Regions from separate parts of the Pseudomonas sp. PVC-5-1 genome, predicted to be linked through region 1. Evidence: riboswitches for the same ligand, from Rfam matches in the RefSeq annotation. Region 1 holds a riboswitch; each other region holds the start of a gene.

Region 1 (6,419 bases):
CAGCTGCTCGCCGGGCGGCATCGGCGAGCTGTCACCATAGCGGGTGAGGATAACGGTCTGAGCTACCTGGGGCAGGGTCAGTTCGCAGCCGAGCAGGGCGGCGCTGGCCGCTGTAGCGGTGACCCCGGGGATGATCTGGTAATCGATGCCCAGCGTTTGCAGATGGCGGATCTGCTCGCCGATGGCGCCGTACAGGCTGGGGTCGCCACTGTGTACCCGAGCCACATCCTGGCCTTGCTCATGCGCACTGCGCATGGCGGCGATGATCTGCTCCAGGTGCAGTTCGGCACTGTTGATCACGGTCTCGGCCTGGTGGCCCTCGAGCACGGCGGCCGGCACCAGCGAGCCGGCATAGATGATCACCGGGCACTGGCGGATCAGCCGTTGGCCCTTGACCGTGATCAGTTCCGGGTCGCCGGGGCCGGCGCCGATGAAGTAGACCGTCATGGAAAGTCCTTGCAGGAAAGAGGGGAAGCGTTCAACAGGCCAGGGCGAGGGTAGCCGGGCCCAGTACCTTGCGCGTCAGCAGCAACCTGGCGGTGCCAACCCGCTGGCTGGCCAGGGCCAGTGCCGCACTCTCCGCCACGCCCCAGCAGCCACAGTGGGCATGGGCAGCGGCGGAACGGTGGCTGAGTCGGGGTTCGTAGGGTTGCAACTGCGCGGTATCGTACAACACCAAAGGCAGGCCGAGGCGTTCGGCCAGTTGCTGCAAGCCGGGCTCGTCGGCCTTCAGGCTGATGCTGGCGATGCCTTGCAGGTCGGCCAACGCCAGGCCCTGGGTGGCCAGGGCCTGGCGCAGCAAGATTTCCAGCGTATCCGCCGGGCAACCCCGACGACAGCCGAAGCCGGCGTAGAAGGCAGGCATCAGGCCTGGCTGGAGCGCCGGAACAGCCAGGCGCTGAGCAGGCCCAGGGCCAGCCAGAATGCGGCGTTGGTCAGCCAGGAGGCCACTTTGAACTGGGTTTCCAAGGCGGCGGGGGCCAGGCTCTCGTGCACCTCGGGTTGCGGCGCACCGATCACATGGGGAATGACCAGCAGCACAGCGCCCAGCGCCTTCAGCAACCAGTGGCGAGCGAACACCAGCAGGGCCAGGCCCAGCGCGGTGGCACTGGCGGTGCCGATCCACCAAGCCTGGCGTTGCCCCAGGTCGGCTGCGGCAGTACCTGGCAGTTCCGGCGGCAGGCCCAGGGTCGGGGCTAGGCAGAACACGGCGAAGCCGGCCAGGCCCCAGAGTGCGCCGGTGCCGGCTCGCTTGGGTTCACGCAGGCTGTACAGGGCGGTGAGAATCAGGGCGAAGCCGACCGCGACCACCAGGTTGCCGCCGGTGGTGGACAGCACTCGCTGCCAGCCGTCTTCAGGTGCCCAGGCTTCGGCGCTGTGTTCATGCGCTGCCACTTCGCCAGCATGCTCGTGCTCGGCGACGGGGGCCGAGGATTCGTAGGTTTCTGCCTCGAGAATCAGCGGGGCGACCCAAAAGCTCTGCAGCAGGGTCAGCAGCAAGGCCGCCAGCAACCCGCTGAAGCCCGCGGTGCGGGCAATGCGTGTGATCATCGGGCGTACTCAGTGGCAGGGGAATGCGGCGCTGTGGCGGGTGTCGTGGGCGGCGTTGTGCACGGCCTCGATATGCGAAAAGCCGGCGAAGTACACCAGGCACAGGCCCAGCAGGCTGGCGCCGATGGCGATGACGACACGCTGGCTGAGGGTGACGGGGGTGGTAATGCTGTGTTGCTTGGCGCTGGTGACGGGCATGACGCGTTCCTCTGCTTTTTGTGGGCAACGGGCAAGCGCGGCAGCCCCGAGCGTGGCAGCCCAGGGGAATGCAACAGCGCCCGCCCACCGCGGGGTGTTCATGAACGCCAGGCCGGTCTCCGGGCTTGCGAGGAGGAGCCAGGCTCCTGGAAAGCGTCACCTTCCCATGCCGGGGATCAGGCACAGTGGTACAGACGCTTCGCTCGCTTACCGTTGCGGGGGCAGCACCGGCCTTGTCCGGCCCTGCTGGAGGGCCTGTGACGCACCGGTTTCCCGTTTCACCCCCATCGGGGGCACCTGAACGCGAGGCATAAGGAGACCATGGGGCGGGGCTGGCGTCAATTGCCAGAATCGTTTGCGGGCGCTCCGGCTACCCTGTGGGAGGGAACGCGCGCCCGGTCAGCCTCGGGCAAACGCCGCCAGCTTGTCCCCGTCCAGTCGGTAGCGCACCCACTCATCCTGCGCTTCGGCCCCCAGCTTCTGATAGAAGCCGATAGCCGGCTCGTTCCAGTCCAGTACGCTCCATTCCAGCCGTCCGCAATTCTTCGCCACCGCCTCGCGGGCGATATGCCGCAGCAATTGCCGCCCGGCACCGTCGCCGCGCTGCTCGGGCGTTATGTACAGGTCTTCCAGGTAGATGCCGTTGCGGCCGAGCCAGGTCGAGTAGCTGTAGAAATACACGGCAAAGCCGATTGCCCGGCCATCGCGCTCGCACATCAGGCTATGCACGGTGCTGCCCTCGCCAAAAAGGCTGTGCTCGATATCGGCAACGCTCGCGATCACCTCGTGGCGGGCGCGTTCGTACTCTGCCAGCTCGGTGATGAAGGCAAGTATCTGCTCGGCGTCGGCGCGAACGGCAGGACGGATGGTGAGGCTCATGGGACGGCTTCCTTGATCTGATGGTAGCGGTACAGCGATGTGTATCTACACAATTTAGTGAAACTGTATCGGTCGCAGAAGAGGGCGACTCCGTTAGTGTGACAGCACCCATAAAAAAAGTGGATTGCCTGCCATGCTTGCCTCTGCCGACCTGCTGACCGCCTTCGTGCTGTTCGCCTTCGTGTCTTCCATCACTCCTGGCCCCAACAACACCATGCTGCTTGCCTCCGGGGTGAATTTCGGTGTGCGTCGCTCGATCCCGCACGCCCTGGGCATCAGTGTCGGTTTCATGGTGATGGTGCTGGCTGTCGGCCTGGGCCTGGGCGAGGTGTTCAAAGCCTGGCCGGCGCTGTATACGGTATTGCGTTACACCGGTGCCGCCTACCTGCTGTACCTGGCCTGGAAGATCGCCACCTCCGGGCCGGTCGGCACAGCTTCGTCCAGTGCCCGCAAACCGCTGGGCTTCTGGGGAGCGGCGGCATTCCAGTGGGTCAACCCCAAGGCCTGGGTGATGGCAGTCGGGGCAATCACCACCTACACGCCGGCGCAGGGCTATGTGACCAACGTCATTGTCATTGCCGCCTTGTTCGCCCTGGTCAACCTGCCGAGCGTCGGGGTGTGGGTGATGTTCGGCAGCGCCCTGCGCAACTTGTTGCAGAACCCGCGCTGGCTGATGCTGTTCAATGTCCTGATGGCCTTGTTGCTGGTGATTTCACTGTACCCGCTGCTGTTTGTAGAATCAGCGTTTTCCTGACCCCGCGAGTACAGTAAGCCGATGCAGTTGATCCCCTGGTCTCACGAATGCGCCGAAGGCTTCACCCTGCGGGGCTGGCGAACCCCGGCCAGTGGCAAGCCGTTACTGCATTTTCTGCACGGCAACGGCTTCTGCTGCCTGGCCTACCAGCCATTGCTGATGCGCCTGGGCGAACATTTCGACCTGTGGCTCAGCGATGTACAGGGCCATGGTGACAGCGACCATGGCGGGGTGTTCCGTGGCTGGAACCGGACCGCTGCGTTGGCGGTGGAGGCTTTTGCAGCCGGGCGAGGCGAGTATGGTGACGTACCGCGCTTTGCCGTCGGGCACAGCTTCGGTGGCGTGCTCACCGGCCTGATCCTGGCCAGTGAACCGCAACTGTTCACGCGTGCCGTGCTGCTCGACCCGGTACTGTTCAGCCGGCGCATGCTGGGTGTGATGGGGATGGCAGCCCTGGTCGGCTTGCACCAGCGCCATGCCCTGGCGCGCAAGGCTGCCAGCCGTCGCAGCCACTGGCCCGACCGCGAGGCAGCCCTGGCTTCGCTGCATGGGCGGGGTATCTTCAAGGGGTGGACCGATGCGGCGCTGCGGGCCTACGTGGAGCATGCCATTGGCGACTGTGGCGAAGCGGTGGTGCTCAAGTGCCGGCCCAGCCGCGAAGTGGAAATATTCAGTTCGTTCCCCAAGCGCATGTGGGCGAGCCTGGCGGCAATCCGTACGCCCACGCGGGTGCTGTACGGCGAGCACACCTACCCCTTCGTACCGCATTCGGTGAATCGCCTGGTGGCGCTCAACCCTCAGGTCAGCGGCAGGCAGGTTGCAGGTGGGCACTGCTTCATGCAGGAGCATCCTGAGGCGTGCGCCGAACAAGTGCAGGCCTTCCTGCTGCAGGGACCGGCGGGATAGTTTTTCCAGACAGCATCGGGCGCAAAGGCGTGAGTAATCTTGGGCTTTGCCCGAGCGTACGAACATGACCAGCAAGACCCTGCTACAGCCATCGTATCTGCAAAAACGCTACGACTACTCCTGCAAGTCAATCGAGTCACTCAGGCAGGCCCTGTACAGCACGCTTGCACCGCTGGCGGGGCGTTCACCTCTGGCTGTGGTCAGCGTGGGCTCCTATGGCCGATGCGAGGTTTCGCCTGTTTCGGACATCGACTTCTTCATCGTGCATGACACCAGTTTGCCGGCGGATCGTCTGGACGACATATTGCGCCAGGTCAGCGACCTTGTCCGGCCCATCAGCCATCCGGGAGAAAGCGACGAGGCGAAATTCGGCCGAGGGGCGTTGGCGCTGTACTCAGACGTTAGCGAACACATAGGTTGGAAATGCGAAGACAATACGGCGCTGACCAGGCGAATGCTGATGTTGCTCGAGGGCCGCGCCCTCTTCGGGCATGAGGCCTTTGCCTGGTGGCAGAATGACCTGCTGCGCCGTTATATTCCTGATGATCATGGAAGCGGGCTTGCCAGGTTCCTGCTTAACGACCTGATCCGCTACTACCGCACCCTCATGGCGAATTTCGAGGAAAAGAGGGCCGAAGGCAAGGCGTGGGGAGTACGCAACATCAAACTGCAATTTTCGCGAAAACTGCTTTTTGCAGGCGGTATCGTGGCGATTGCCGAAGTCCACGGCCTCGCTGCGCCGTCGAAGATCATGCGCCTTCAACAATTGCTGGCCCTCACCCCTCTGCAACGCCTGGCATTGCTCGGTGACTCCAACCCCTACAGCGCTTCTCTGTTCGAAGACTACGCAGTTTTCCTCGAGTTGATATCCTCGGTGGAAAATCGCCGCCATCTGGATAGTCTGACCCCCGGCCAGGCCATGGCGGATCCGGTCTATCGGGAACTCAGGGGGCGGGGACAAGCCTTTTCGTTGAAGCTGGAGCATTGGTTGAGGTCGCAGTACGCGGGGCATCCGATACTTCACGCCGTCTTTTTTTGATTGTCCTTTTAATGAGACGATGCATGCCATTTTAGCCGGCTATTGCCTGATTGGTCTCACTGGTAAGGTTATCTCAACCAAGAGAGGAGCCTTCTCATGAAAACGATTCTGGGTATTCACCGCAGCCCCCACGCCCACTGGGTAGGTGATGGTTTCCCGGTGCGCAGCCTGTTCACCTACGACAACCTGGCCAGCAAGATCAGCCCGTTCCTGCTGCTGGACTATGCCGGCCCTCATGACTTCACCCCGACCAGTGCGCGGCGCGGCGTTGGCCAGCACCCGCACCGCGGCTTCGAGACCGTGACCATCGTCTACCAGGGCGAACTGGAACACCGTGACTCCACCGGCGCTGGCGGCTCGATCGGCCCTGGCGACGTGCAGTGGATGACTGCTGCCAATGGCATCATCCACGAAGAGTTCCATTCCCCAGGTTTCGCCCGTTCTGGCGGTACGCTGGAGATGGTACAGCTGTGGGTCAACCTGCCGGCGCGGGACAAGCGCGCAGCGGCCGGCTACCAGACGCTGCTGGCCAAGGACATCCCGGTGGTGAGGCTGGACGGCGAGGGCGGCAGCCTGCGGGTGATTGCCGGTGACTATCGTGGGCATTCGGGGCCGGCGCGGACCTTCACTGCCATGGATGTCTGGGACCTGCGCCTGAATGCCGGTGCAGCCTTGCAACTGCCGGTCGCCGCTGGGCGCAATGCGGCGCTGGTGGTGTTGCGCGGCAACGTGCGGATCAACGGCGAGCGAGAAGCCGGCCCATCCAGCCTGGTGCTGTTTGACCGGGGCGGCGAGGATGTCGCTATCGAAGCGCTGGAAGGTGCCAGCTTGCTGCTGCTAAGCGGTGAACCGATCGATGAGCCGATCGTGGGCTATGGCCCGTTCGTGATGAACAGCCAGGCGGAAATTGCCGAGTCGTTCGACGACTTCCATGCCGGGCGGTTCGGGCAGATGCAGGAAGCGCGGGACGGTGCGGCGCATTGATCCTGGTTGATTGAATGGCTTGTCCGGCCCTATCGCCGGCAAGCCAGCTCCCACAGGTACAGCGACAATCTCGAGAGCAACGCTGTACCTGTGGGAGCTGGCTTGCCG
Region 2 (6,419 bases), 970 kb from region 1:
CCTGATCTTCGGTGGTGGCGTGGTGTACGGCGCGCGTGACCCGGCCAACATCGAGGCGATCATCCGTCCGAAGATGCTCAAGGCCTTCCCGCAACTGAAGAACGTGAAGATCGACTACGCCTGGACCGGCAACTTCCTGCTGACCCTGTCGCGTCTGCCACAGGTTGGCCGTATCGGCGACAATATCTACTACTCCCAGGGCTGCTCGGGTCACGGCGTGACCTACACCCACCTGGCGGGCAAGGTGCTGGCCGAGGCCATGCGTGGCCAGGCCGAGCGTTTCGACGCCTTCGCCGGGCTGCCGCACTACCCGTTCCCGGGTGGCCAGATGCTGCGCGTGCCGTTCAGCGCCATTGGCGCCTGGTACTACAGCCTGCGCGATCGCCTGGGCTTCTGATGTAGGCAGGCTTGGCCTCTTCGCGGGCACGCCCGCTCCCACAGGATTTGTGCTGGTTGCACGGTCCCTGTGGGAGCGGGGGTGCCCGCGAAAGGGCCGGTACAGACAAAGCTATTTGTTCAGGCTACTCACAGCCTGCTTCGCCGCAATCTCCTGCCCCGCCCGGGCCAGTTCATCGGCAGCCTGCAACCAGCGCTGGCGGTCCACCTGGGCTGGCAGCTGCCGAGGTGGCTGCACCAGCACCGCCCAGCTCCCAAGCTTCGCCCACGCCGAGGCAAAGTCATCGAACGCCATCAACTGCCGCCGGTGCATGCCCGAACGCAACAGCACCCGCTGCTTGTAGCGGTCGTAGCCGATCAGCACGGCGTAGCGTGGCTCGCTCCACCAGGCCGAACCATCCTCGTAACGCAGCAGCACCGGGTTGCCCGCCGCCACCTGGGTCAACAGCGCGTCCAGCTGCTTGTCCAGCGGATACACCACCATGCCGTAGTCGCGCGCCACCCGGGGGATGCCGGTGTCCAGGGCCTCGGCGCCCTGCGGCAGGTTCAGCGGCTTGTCCAGCAGCCCCGGCGTGATCGGAGCCCCCTGTTGCGACAGCACCGCCGCCAATGCCATGGCCCCGCTGTGGTTGGCGTTGCCACGGTAGAACGGCACGCTGCTGATTTCGACCCGCTGCGGCAGGCCCTTGAGGTTGCCGGAGGGTGCGCTGGCGCAACCGGCCAGGCTGGCTGCAACCAGGCAGGCAGCCAGCAGCCGACGAGGGATGGTCTTGAAGGAAGGTTGCTGCATGGACACTCGCTTGCTCCAACGCCGGGCAGGCAGCGCCCGGCTCTGGCCACCGATCATAGGTCGGACAGCGGCGCGGGTATAGTCCGACACCGCTTAGGAGCAAATCGGACCAAGCAATAGACCTTTGGTCAATGGAACGTCACAGGCGAAAGACTAGACTAAAGCAGTGTCTGGAAGGCCAGCGTCGGCGACCGAGCGCGGCCCGTAGAGATGGAGGCACAGATGAGCCTGACCATGGCAATCCTCATGCTGGTTGGCATGTGGCTGAGCGTTGCAGCCGCCATGCTATGGGGTGTACTGCGTATCGTGCGGCGTCATTCCCACCACCACCTGCCACCGCAGGCCCCCGCCAAGCCACAGCCTGTGCGCCGGTCGCGGCGGCATGCCGGGGTGCACTGACTAAAGATTTTCCCTACCCCCATTCGCGGGCTTGCCCGCTCCCACTGGGGCCGCGTAGCTATCTGGCTGACGCGGCACCTGTGGGAGCGGGCAAGCCCGCGAACGGGGCGCGAGCGCCCCGCATTTTTTACATCAACCTTCAGCCGCCTCACGCTTCAACCGTGCCCGACGGGCCAGGATGTTGAGGATCTCGATCGCCGTCGAGAAGGCCATGGCCGCGTACACATACCCCTTCGGTACATGGGCGCCGAAACCTTCGGCGATCAGCGTCATGCCGATCATGATCAGGAAGCCCAGGGCCAGCATCACCACGGTCGGGTTGTCGTTGATGAAGTTGGCCAACGGGTCGGCGGCCACCATCATGACGATCACGGCAGTGATAACGGCAATGATCATGATAGGCAGGTGCTCGGTCATGCCCACGGCGGTGATGATGCTGTCGACCGAGAAGACGATGTCCAGCAGCAGGATCTGGAAGATCGCCGCGGCAAAGCCCAGGGTAACCGTCGACGACACCTTGGCTTCTTCCTTGGCCCCGTGCGGGTCGACGTTCTCGTGGATTTCCTTGGTCGCCTTCCACAGCAGGAACAGGCCACCGGCAATCAGGATCACGTCCTTCCAGGAGAAGGCATTGCCGAATACTTCAAACACCGGGTCCGTCAGCTGGACGATCCAGGCCACCGTGCTGAGCAAGGCCAGGCGCATGACCAGGGCCATGCTGATACCGATACGGCGCGCCTTGGAGCGGTACTCCACCGGCAGCTTGTTGGTCAGGATGGAGATGAAAATCAGGTTGTCGATGCCCAGCACGACTTCCATGGCCACCAGCGTAGCCAGGGCAACCCAGGCGGTAGGGCTAGCGACGAGTTCCAGCAAGTATTCCATTGTTCAAATCCTGCAGCAGCGGTTGGGGGTCAGATTTCCTGGGTGTCTTCTTTCTTGTCGGCGTCCTTGGGCTTTTGCCCTTCGCTGCCGATGGCCTCGCTCAACGCCTGCTGTGCGGCCTTGTTGGTGTCGTCGATGGCCTGCTTGGCCGACTGCGCGGCCTGGTCGAGCATCTGCTGGGCGGATTTCTCGGCCTGCTCGCAACCGGCCAGGGTGAACAGGGCCAAGGCCAGCACCAGCGGCGTGCCGATGGATTTTAGTTGCAGCATGGGTTCCTCGCTTTTCATGTTCCGGCGGCGCACACGGCGCCTGATGGAGTCGCATTCTAAAGAGCGCAACACATCCGGAAAATTCGTATTTTCAGCGGTTATACTTCGGTTTTTACGAATCCGGAACGATACCGATGCTCAACTATCGGCAGTTGCACTACTTCTGGGCCGTGGCCAAGACCGGCAGCATCGCCCGCGCCAGCGAACAGTTGAACCTGACCCCGCAAACCATCAGCGGTCAGATCAGCCTGTTCGAGCAGACCTATGGCCTGGAGCTGTTCCAGCGCGTGGGGCGCCAGCTGGAACTGACCGAAACCGGGCGCCAGACGCTGATCTATGCCGAGCAGATGTTCCAGCTGGGAAGCGAGCTGGAGGCCATGCTGCGGGCCGGCCCGCAGGAGCAGATCCTGTTCCGCGTGGGCGTGGCGGACGTGGTACCCAAGTCCATCGTCTACCGCCTGCTGGCACCGACCATGGAGCTGGACGACGTGCTGCGTATCAACTGCCGCGAAGACAAGCTCGAACGGCTGCTGGCCGACCTGGCGATCCAGCGCCTGGACCTGGTGATTTCCGACAGCCCCATGCCCAGCCACCTGGACATCAAGGGTTATAGCCAGAAATTGGGCGAGTGTGGGTTGAGCTTCTTCGCCACCCCGGCGCTGGCACACCGCCTGGAAGGCCCCTTCCCCGCCTGCCTGCAGGATGCGCCATTGCTTATCCCCGGGCAGGAGACCGTGGTACGCAGCCGCCTGCTGCGCTGGCTGGGTGAGCAGCAGGTGCAGCCACGCATCGTGGGCGAGTTCGATGACAGTGCCTTGATGCAGGCATTCGGGCAGTCGGGCAGCGGCATCTTCGTCGCGCCCAGCGTGATCGCCGAGGAGGTGTGCCGCCAATATGGCGTGGAGCTGATCGGGCAGACCGAGGCGGTGCATGAGTCGTTCTATGCCATTTCGGTGGAGCGCAAGGTCAAGCACCCGGGAATCGTGGCGATTACCGAGGGGGCACGACGAGAGTTGTTTCACTGGTAACAGGCAGAATTGACGCCCCCGCGTTTCAATGGTCATATGCCCGCCAGTTTCAGGTGCCCTGCGCCGCCGCGCGCAGGGTGAAACGGGAAGCCGGTGCGTCGTGTTGCCCACGACAAGTCCGGCGCTGCCCCCGCAACGGTAAGCGAGCGAACCCTTCGAGATACCACTGTGCACTTGCATGGGAAGGTGAAGGTTTCATGCCCCTCGCAAGCCCGGAGACCGGCCTGGAGCTTCACTTGGCAACCCGCGGTGGGCGGGCGCAGGCCGGTATCCGTGCGTGCGCCTGCGTGCACGGTGCGCCTTTGCGTGTTTTCCACCGGGATCCATTCATTCCTGCAGTAGTGGAACGACATGTCCCGTATCTTCAAGCTTCACCCCTTGGCGGCCTGCCTGGCCGTTTCCCTGCCGGCCCTGGCCGATGACCTCGAGCGACAACCACTGGCCCTGCCCTCCACGGCCATCACCGACACGCTCGACAGCCACGCCATCGACCTGGCCACCCCGACCCAGGCTGGCTCGCGCCTGGGCCTCAGCGCCCTGGAGACACCGGCCAGCACCAGCAGCATCAGCGCCGAGCAGATCCAGCAGCGCAACAACCTCACTGTGCAGGACGCGGTGACCCGCTCACCGGGCATCAGCTACATCGGCTCCCCGGGCGACGGCGGCACGGGCCTGTCCGCCCGCGGTTTTACCGGGCACGGCTCGGTGATGACTTTGTTCGACGGCGCACGCCTGTACACCGGTGCCGGCACCCAGACGTTCCCGGTCGACCCGTGGATGGTCGAGCGCATCGATGTCATTCGCGGCCCGGCTTCGGTGCTGTATGGCGAAGGCGCCACCGGGGCGGTGGTCAACGTGATCCCGAAAAAGCCGTTTGCCGGCGAGGTACGCAACCACCTGCGCCTGGGCTACGGTTCGTGGGACCGCCAGCAGCTCGGCCTGGACAGCGGCGGCAGCCTCGGTGAGCGCCTGAGCTACCGCCTGGCCCTGAACCAGCAAACCGGTAACGGTTGGGTCGACCGCACCCCGTCACGCAGCCTGGCGCTGAGCGCCGCGCTGCGCTTCGATGCCAGCGACGACCTCAGCTTCACCCTCGCTCACGACCGTGGCGATGCGCAGCCTGCCAACTACTACGGCACCCCGCTGATCGACGGCCACTACCGCAGCAGCCTGCGCAAGAAGAACTACAACGTGCAGGACGACGTGCAGCATTACGTCGATGAATGGACACGCCTGAATACCGACTGGACGTTGAACGATCACCTCAGCGCCAGCAACCAGCTGTACTACATCAAGAGCCGCCGTCACTGGCGCAATGCCGAGGAGTACAGCTGGGATGCCGGGCGCCAGCAGCTGCTGCGCGGCAGCTATCTGCAGATCAAGCACAACCAGGAACAGTTCGGCGACCGACAGGCCTTCACCCTCGACCACAGGCTGTTTGGCCTGGCCAGCAAGACCGTGGTCGGCGCCGAGTACAACAAGGTCCGCTTCAACGTTGACAGCAACGCGCCCTACAACGATGTGGGCGGTGACTACGTCGACCCGTGGCAGCCACAACCGGGTTGGTTCCACAGCGCCTCGCCGCTGCGCCCGCAAACGCTGTCCACCACCCACACCTTTGCCCTGTTTGCCGAAAACCGCCTGCAGTTGAGCGATCGCCTGTCGCTGGTCACCGGCGTGCGCCGCGACCAGAACCACATCGACCAGGAAAAACTGACCACCGACAGCCGCAGCGACCGCAGCCTGCAAGGCGGCAACTGGCGTGCCGGGCTGGTGCTCGCGGTCAGCGACGACCTGTCGCTGTATGGCCAGTACTCCACCAGCGAGGATGGGGTCGACAACCTCATCAGCCTCAGCGCCAACCAGATGCACTACGACCTGACCGAGGCCAGGCAGACCGAAGTGGGCCTGAAGCAGCGCTTCTGGGAAGGGCGTGGCGAATGGACATTGGCGGCCTACCACATCGTCAAGAAGAAGCTGCTGGTGGATGACCCGGTCACCCACGAGAAGCAGCAGGCTGGCCAGCAGACGTCCGACGGCCTGGAGGCAACCCTGGAACTGGCGCTGGCGCACCAGTGGCAGGTGTCGGCCAACGCGGCGATCGTGCGCGCAAGGTACGACGACTTCGACGAAATCGTCGGCGGCATGGCGCAGGACCGTGCGGGCAATCGCCCGGCCAATGTCCCGCGCCGTACCGCCAACCTGTGGCTGAGCAAAGGCTTCGGCCAGCGGCTGAAGGCCGGCATTGGCGCGCGTTATGTGGACGAGCGCTACGCCAATACCGCCAACACCCAGAGCGCCCCCGGCTACACCGTGGTGGATGCCGACATCGGCTGGCAGGTGTTGCCGGATGTGCGGCTGGGGTTGCAGTTGAACAACCTGTTCGACCGTGAGTATGTGCAGTCGGCGTTCAGTGGCCAGCAGTGGCTGATGGGGATGCCACGGTCGTACTTTGCGACGGTGGATTACAGCTTCTGACCTGCACTGCCTGCACCGGCCTCTTCGCGGGCTTGCCCGCTCCCACAGGTACTGCACAGATTTCAGAATGGGTGAACTTCCTGTGGGAGCGGGCAAGCCCGCGAAAGGGCCGGTACAGGCCCCACAAAAACAGTTACCAACTCACCACCATTTAGTTATAAGATAACGTTTCAG
Region 3 (6,419 bases), 420 kb from region 1:
CCACGTACACCCCAAACTCTGCCTGCTCGGGCAAGCGTGCCACGGCAACGTCAGCGGGGTAGCTGGGCTGGGTGGCAAGAATGCCGACGTGTGCCAGGCCCTGCTGGATCAGCTCGATCACATCGGCATCTTCCGACGGGCCGCAGCGCAGCTCGGTATGCGGGTAGTGCTGGGCGAAGCGGGCCATCACCGCGCCCTGGAAGGTCACGCTGTAGCTGTCCGACATCACCACCGAGACCAGTGCCTCGATGTTTTCCGCCAGCCGCACCGCCAGGGCATCGAGCTGGGCGCTGGCATCGAGAATCGCCTCCACATGGCTCAGCACCTGCCGCCCAGCCTCGTTCAGTGTAGGGTGGCGACCGCCACGCTCGAACAACGGGCAACCCATATCGGCCTCGAAATTGGCGATGGCAATGCTGATGGTGGACTGGCTTTTGCGCAACTTGCGCGCCGCAGCGGAGAACGAACCCAGCGATGCGGCTTCGACAAAGGCGACCAGAGCTTCGGGTGAGTAGCGCATGGTATTGATAAAACCGATGGTAGCTATGTCGCGAGTATCAGTTCTATCAAAGAAAATAGGAAGCACGACTCACGCACTGGATGGAATCTGCAATGAAAAATGTCTCTTTCACCGAACGCCTGGTTCACGCCGTCGGCTATGAAGTGTTCGCCGTGCTGCTGTGTGCGCCGCTGTTGTCCTGGATCATGGGCAAGTCGCTGGCGACGGCGGGGGCGCTGGCGGTGACCCTCTCGGTGATCGCCATGCTGTGGAACATGGTCTATAACGCGCTGGTCGATCGCTACGTGCGGGTCGAGCGCATCCACTGGAAGGCCAGCGCACGCTTTGCACACGGCCTGGGCTTCGAAGCCGGGCTGGTGGTGTGGTGCCTGCCGGTGGCGGCGTGGATGCTGGAAATTTCGTTGCTGCAGGCGTTCATGGTGGAGTTGGGCTTCTTCGTGATCATCCTGCCCTACACCGTGCTGTACAACTGGGCCTTCGACAAAGCCCGGCACCTGCTGATGCAGCGTCGCCTTGCATGAAAACCACCAGCCTGCGCTGCTCCTCGATTTGTGCATTGCGCGGATATCCTGGGGCTGCTTCGCAGCCCTTTCGCGACACAAGGCCGCTCCTACAGGGATGGCTCAGGCTTCAGGCTTGCGCTGTACCTGTGGGAGCGGCTTTAGCCGCGAACACCGGTGCAGCCGGTGCACCCAATAAAAAGGGGCATGCCATCGCTGGCATGCCCCATTTTTCAAAACGTTAGAGCGCCTCAGGCAACCTTGACGATCCAGCCAGCCGGTGCTTCCACGTCACCGCTCTGGATACCGGTCAGCTCGTTGTAGAGCTTCTGGGTAACCGGGCCGACCTTTTCCAGGTCGTGGAACACGTGCAGCTTGCCGTTGTACTCGATGCCGCCGATCGGGGTGATCACCGCAGCGGTACCGCAGGCGCCGGCTTCGATGAAGCGGTCCAGCTTGTTGATTTCCACATCGCCTTCGATCACTTTCAGGCCCAGGCGCGATTGCGCCAGTTCCATCAGCGACAGGCGGGTGATGCCTGGCAGCACCGAAGCCGATTTCGGGGTGACGAACTCGTTGTTGGCGGTGATGCCGAAGAAGTTGGCCGAACCGACTTCCTCGATCTTGGTGTGGGTCAGCGGGTCGAGGTAGATGGCGTCGGCGAAGTTGGCTTTCTTCGCTTCTGCACCCGGCTGCAGGCTGGCGGCGTAGTTGCCACCGACCTTGGCCGCGCCGGTGCCTTGCGGGGCTGCGCGGTCGAAGCTGGAAATCTGGAAGTTGTGCGGCTTCATGCCGCCCTTGAAGTACGAGCCAACCGGGATGGCGAAGATCGAGAAGATGAACTCGGGGGCGGTGCGCACGCCAATGTTGTCACCGGTGCCGATCACGAACGGGCGCAGGTAGAGGGCGCCTTTACCATGCGGTGGCACGAACTTCTCGTTGGCCTTGACCACTTGCTTGCACGCCTCGATGAACACATCGGTCGGCACCTGCGGCATCAGCAGGCGGGCGCAGCTGCGCTGCATGCGGGCGGCGTTCTGGTCCGGGCGGAACAGGTTGATCGAACCGTCCTTGCAACGGTAGGCCTTGAGGCCCTCGAAGCACTGCTGGCCGTAGTGCAGGGCAGTGGAGCCTTCACTGATGTGCAGTACGTTGTCTTCGGTCAGGGTGCCCTTGTCCCACTCGCCATTGCGCCATACGGACAGGTAGCGTTTGTCGGTCTTGATGTAGTCGAAACCCAGCTTGTCCCAATTAATGCTTTCGTTGCTCATGACACCCTCATTGTCTTGCAAGTGCCCGATTGCTCGGGCTGCTGTTATATGCGCACCACGCCACCATAATACATCCGTGGCAGATCGGGAACGGCCAGTCACGAATTGATAGCCTGCAATGCATTTATTGCGGCTTCTACAGGTGCAGGTACTCGTCCAGCGCCAGCCGGTCGAGCAGTACCTGGTCGTGGGACACCACCACCAGCGCCCCGCGAAACTGCCCGATCATGTGTTCCAGTGCGGCCAGCGACGGCAGGTCCAGGTGGTTGCCGGGTTCGTCCAGCAGCAACAGGTCGAGCGGCCGTTCGCGGTACAGCACGGCGGCCAGTGCTGCCTTCATCCGTTCACCGCCGCTGAGCAGGCCGCTGGGCAGTTCGATGCGGGCCGCATCCAGGCCAAGTTGCGCCAGGCGGCTGCGCAAGTCGCCCTGGGCCAATGTCGGGTTTGCCTGGTGCAGGTGGTCGAGCACGCTGGTATGGCCTGGTAGTGCGCTGCAGTGCTGGTCAAGCAGGGCGGTTTCACCACTGAGGCGCAGGCTGTCGGGCGGTGCTGGCAACTCGCCGTTCATCAGCTTGAGCAGGGTGGACTTGCCACTGCCATTGGCGCCGACCAGACCCACCCGCTGGCCCAGGCACAAGCGCAGGTTCAATGGTTTGCGCGTGCCGCGGGGTAGGTGCAGCGCCTGCAAGGCCAGCACTTCGCGGCCCGGATGACGCTGCGGCGTGGGTGCATGCAGGGTAATGGCGCAGTCCTGCTCGACTTCGCGAGCGGCGTCACGCACTTTGCCCTGCAGCGCCTGCCGGGCGTCGCGATGGTCGCGGCACTGCTTGCCCGCAGTGGCCTGGCTGCGTTCCTGCTGGCGGTCGACCAGGATCTTGGCCTGGTTGGCGTGCCTGGCGTTGCGCCCGGCGCGGGCTTGATGACGTTCCAGGTCTTCGCGCTGGCGCTGCAGTTCGCGCGCCTGGCGTTGCTGCTCCTGTTTCAGCCGGGCAAGTTGCTGTTGGGCCAGCGCCGTCTGGCTGGCTTTCTGGGCCGAATAGAAGCTGTAGTTGCCGCCATAGGCCTGCAAGCCCAGGCTGGACAATTCGACGATGCGCGTCATGTGCGCGAGCAGGCTGCGATCATGGCTGATCACCAGCAAGCCCCGGTCCCAGGCTTCGATCATGCTCAGCAGTTGGGCGCGGGCGTTGCTGTCCAGGTGATTGCTCGGTTCGTCGAGGATCAGGTAGTCCGCTTCGCTGAGCCAGGCGCCGACCAGCGCCACGCGCATGGCCTGGCCACCGCTCAGGCTGTGGGCGGGCTGGTGCCAGTCGAGCTGGCCCAGGCCGTGGCGTTGCAGGTGCCCCTGCAATTGCTCGCGGATATCCCAGCGTTCGCCGACGGTGTCGAAGTCACTGGGTGCGACGCTGCCTTGCTCGATGCGCTCCAGCGCAGCGAGCACCGCGCCCACCTGGGCCAGGTCGGCGACCGTGGCGCTGTGCTCGATCACCTGCTGGTCCAGAAGATGGATGCGCCCAAGGCGCCGACACTGGCCGCTGCTTGGTTCGCGCTGGCCGGCAAGTACCTGCCCGAGCAGGCTCTTGCCCACACCGTTGCGCCCGACCAGGCCGGTGCGGCGTTGGTCGAAGGTTTCGCTGAGGTCGGTAAATAACAGCCTGCCGTCAGGCAAGGCCAAGGAGACGCTGTCCAGCGTCAGGATCGACGTGTTCGTCATGCACAACTCCACAAATGCCGCGACATCTCCGGAGCGAACCGGAGGCTGAAGACTGGCCGTCGAAGGGACGGCGGCATCAATGGCGCATTGGACGAACACCTCGTGACAGGGGAATGCGTAGCCTAACGGATAGAGGCATCGTTGTCGCGGAAAACAGATTCCGCGAGTGCGCCGCGTGCGCTGTAGGAGCGGCCTTGTGTCGCGATAGGGCTGCGAAGCAGCCCCAGCAATTTGTGCCACTATGCTGAAACCCTGGGGCTGCTTCGCAGCCCTATCGCGACACAAGGCCGCTCCTACAAGAGCCAGGGCCGCGCATGCCCCTGGTTCAGCGCCCCATCAAGCGCCTGGTCCAGTCGCCCCCGTGGCTCTGCTGGCAGGCCTCTTCACTGTCAAACCGCACATGCCAGGCCGGATGATCCAGCTGAATGCCGGCCTGCTCCAGCGCAAGGCCTGTCAGTGCCAGCATGCGCACCTTCGCGTCGCCCGCCACGGCGGCGGCCTTGTCGGCCTCTCGCTCGAACACCCAGGTAATACGCAGGCTGGCCGGAAAATTCTCGGGCGCGAGACGATGGGTAAGCCAGCTGAAACCGACGATCTCCGCCTTGGCGGTTTCGCAGGCTTCGGTCAGGCAAACCACCAGTTCACGCTCCAGGCGTGCCATATCGCGCTTGTTCAGGGGTTTCACCGGTGGGCCTCGCTGCTCAAAGCCACCACTGTAACGCAGTTGCGCCACTTGCTGTCGGCCAGCCCGACAGCAATGGTTGACCACCCGCCAGCCACTGCGTAGCCTTGCCACTTCGAGGTTCTTCGGCCAGGCCGAAGCTAAGACGGGAACGCGGTACAAGCCGCGGCTGCCCCCGCAACTGTAAGCACCGACAACGGATCGACACAGCCACTGCGCCCGCGCGCGGGAAGGCGTCATCCCGCCAGCCCGCTGCACCAGCGGGTACATGGAACGGTGCGAGCCAGGAGACCTGCCTCGTCACGTTTTCGACTTTCAACCGGGCGGGGTGATCCGGTGGCGAACAAGCCCGGCCGGCCTGGCCTGCGGCTGTCGTCCTGCATGCCCGCGCCAATCTGCCAAGGGCAATGCGACATGAAAACACTGGCCAAGCTCCCCGTCACCATCGTCACCGGCTTCCTCGGCTCGGGCAAGACTACCTTGCTGCGCCACATGCTCGACAACGCCCAGGGCCGCCGCATTGCGGTGATCGTCAACGAGTTCGGCGAACTGGGCATCGACGGCGAAATCCTCAAGCAGTGCAGCATCGGTTGCACCGAAGAAGAAGCCACCGGCCGCGTCTACGAGCTGGCCAACGGCTGCCTGTGCTGCACCGTGCAGGAAGAGTTCTTCCCGGTGATGCGCGAGCTGGTGGCACGCCGTGGCGACCTGGACCATATCCTCATCGAAACCAGCGGCCTGGCCCTGCCCAAACCGCTGGTGCAAGCCTTCCAGTGGCCGGAAATCCGCAATGCCTGCACCGTCGACGCGGTGATCACGGTGGTCGATAGCCCTGCGGTGGCCGCCGGCACCTTCGCCGCCTACCCGGACCAGGTCGATGCCCAGCGCAAGCTCGACCCCAACCTGGACCACGAGTCGCCGCTGCACGAACTGTTCGCCGACCAGCTGGCCAGCGCCGACCTGGTGGTGCTGAACAAGGCCGACCTGATCGACGCCGAAGGCCTGGCCAAGGTCCGCGCCGAGGTGGCTGAAGAACTGCCGCCGGCGGTCAAGGTGATCGAGGCCAGCAGCGGCAAGCTGCCGCTGGAGGTGCTGCTGGGCGTGGGCGCCGAGTCCGAGGCGCACATCGATGGCCGCCGTACCCACCACGATTCGCATCATGACGGCGATGACCATGACGATCATGACCACGACGCCTTCGACTCCATCTCCATCGACCTGCCCGAAGCCGACGAAAGCCTGCTGCTCGACGCCCTGACCCAGCTGGTGGTGGAATTCGGCATCCTGCGCGCCAAAGGCTTCGCTGCCATCCCGGGCAAGCCGATGCGCCTGCTGGTGCAAGGCGTGGGTACCCGTTTCGACAAGCACTTCGACCGCGCCTGGCGCGCCGACGAGCCGCGCATCACACGCCTGGTGCTGATTGGCCAGGACCTTGACGCCGCCCAGCTGGAAGCGCGCCTGCGCCAGGCACTGGGCGCCTGACGCATGCACCTGCTGCGGACCCAGCCCGGCGGCTTCGTGCCGGATGACAGCATTGCCGACCTCGGCCAGACGCCCGCCGAGCTGGTGATTCTCTGCAGCGGCGATTCGCACCTGGCATTGCTCGCCGATACCGCCGAGCAATTGCCCGAGGATTACCCCAGCCTGCGCCTGGCCAACCCGATGCAGGTACAGAACCATGCCTCGGTCGACCTGTACGTCGACCAGGTGCTGCGCCATGCCAAAGTCATCC

What was found. A riboswitch is a leader RNA that binds a small molecule or an ion and turns the genes downstream of it on or off. The one in region 1 is predicted to bind cobalamin.
Region 2: it holds a riboswitch for cobalamin, as region 1 does, so the genes downstream of both, AC2T3R_RS09605 (TonB-dependent receptor) here and AC2T3R_RS14065 (CbtB domain-containing protein) in region 1, are expected to answer to the same signal.
Region 3: it holds a riboswitch for cobalamin, as region 1 does, so the genes downstream of both, cobW (cobalamin biosynthesis protein CobW) here and AC2T3R_RS14065 (CbtB domain-containing protein) in region 1, are expected to answer to the same signal.

The regions. Positions count from the first base shown of each region.
Region 1 is NZ_CM172024.1:3,086,534-3,092,952, reverse strand. Features, by position in the region: gene cobM (precorrin-4 C(11)-methyltransferase) at 1-447, opposite strand, end outside; gene AC2T3R_RS14075 (cobalamin biosynthesis protein) at 479-865, opposite strand; gene AC2T3R_RS14070 (CbtA family protein) at 865-1,551, opposite strand; gene AC2T3R_RS14065 (CbtB domain-containing protein) at 1,561-1,749, opposite strand; cobalamin riboswitch at 1,843-2,065, opposite strand; gene AC2T3R_RS14060 (GNAT family N-acetyltransferase) at 2,149-2,628, opposite strand; gene AC2T3R_RS14055 (LysE family translocator) at 2,762-3,382, shown strand; gene AC2T3R_RS14050 (alpha/beta fold hydrolase) at 3,404-4,288, shown strand; gene AC2T3R_RS14045 (nucleotidyltransferase family protein) at 4,353-5,327, shown strand; gene AC2T3R_RS14040 (pirin family protein) at 5,424-6,311, shown strand.
Region 2 is NZ_CM172024.1:2,112,536-2,118,954, reverse strand. Features, by position in the region: gene AC2T3R_RS09635 (NAD(P)/FAD-dependent oxidoreductase) at 1-397, shown strand, start outside; gene AC2T3R_RS09630 (peptidase C39 family protein) at 509-1,243, opposite strand; gene AC2T3R_RS09625 (hypothetical protein) at 1,409-1,585, shown strand; gene AC2T3R_RS09620 (TerC family protein) at 1,718-2,470, opposite strand; gene AC2T3R_RS09615 (hypothetical protein) at 2,500-2,739, opposite strand; gene nhaR (transcriptional activator NhaR) at 2,874-3,767, shown strand; cobalamin riboswitch at 3,802-4,009, shown strand; gene AC2T3R_RS09605 (TonB-dependent receptor) at 4,119-6,245, shown strand.
Region 3 is NZ_CM172024.1:2,662,551-2,668,969, forward strand. Features, by position in the region: gene AC2T3R_RS12060 (LysR family transcriptional regulator) at 1-520, opposite strand, end outside; gene AC2T3R_RS12065 (multidrug/biocide efflux PACE transporter) at 613-1,041, shown strand; gene AC2T3R_RS12070 (branched-chain amino acid aminotransferase) at 1,272-2,291, opposite strand; gene AC2T3R_RS12075 (ATP-binding cassette domain-containing protein) at 2,428-4,005, opposite strand; gene AC2T3R_RS12080 (hypothetical protein) at 4,331-4,690, opposite strand; cobalamin riboswitch at 4,789-5,001, shown strand; gene cobW (cobalamin biosynthesis protein CobW) at 5,102-6,169, shown strand; gene cobN (cobaltochelatase subunit CobN) at 6,173-6,419, shown strand, end outside.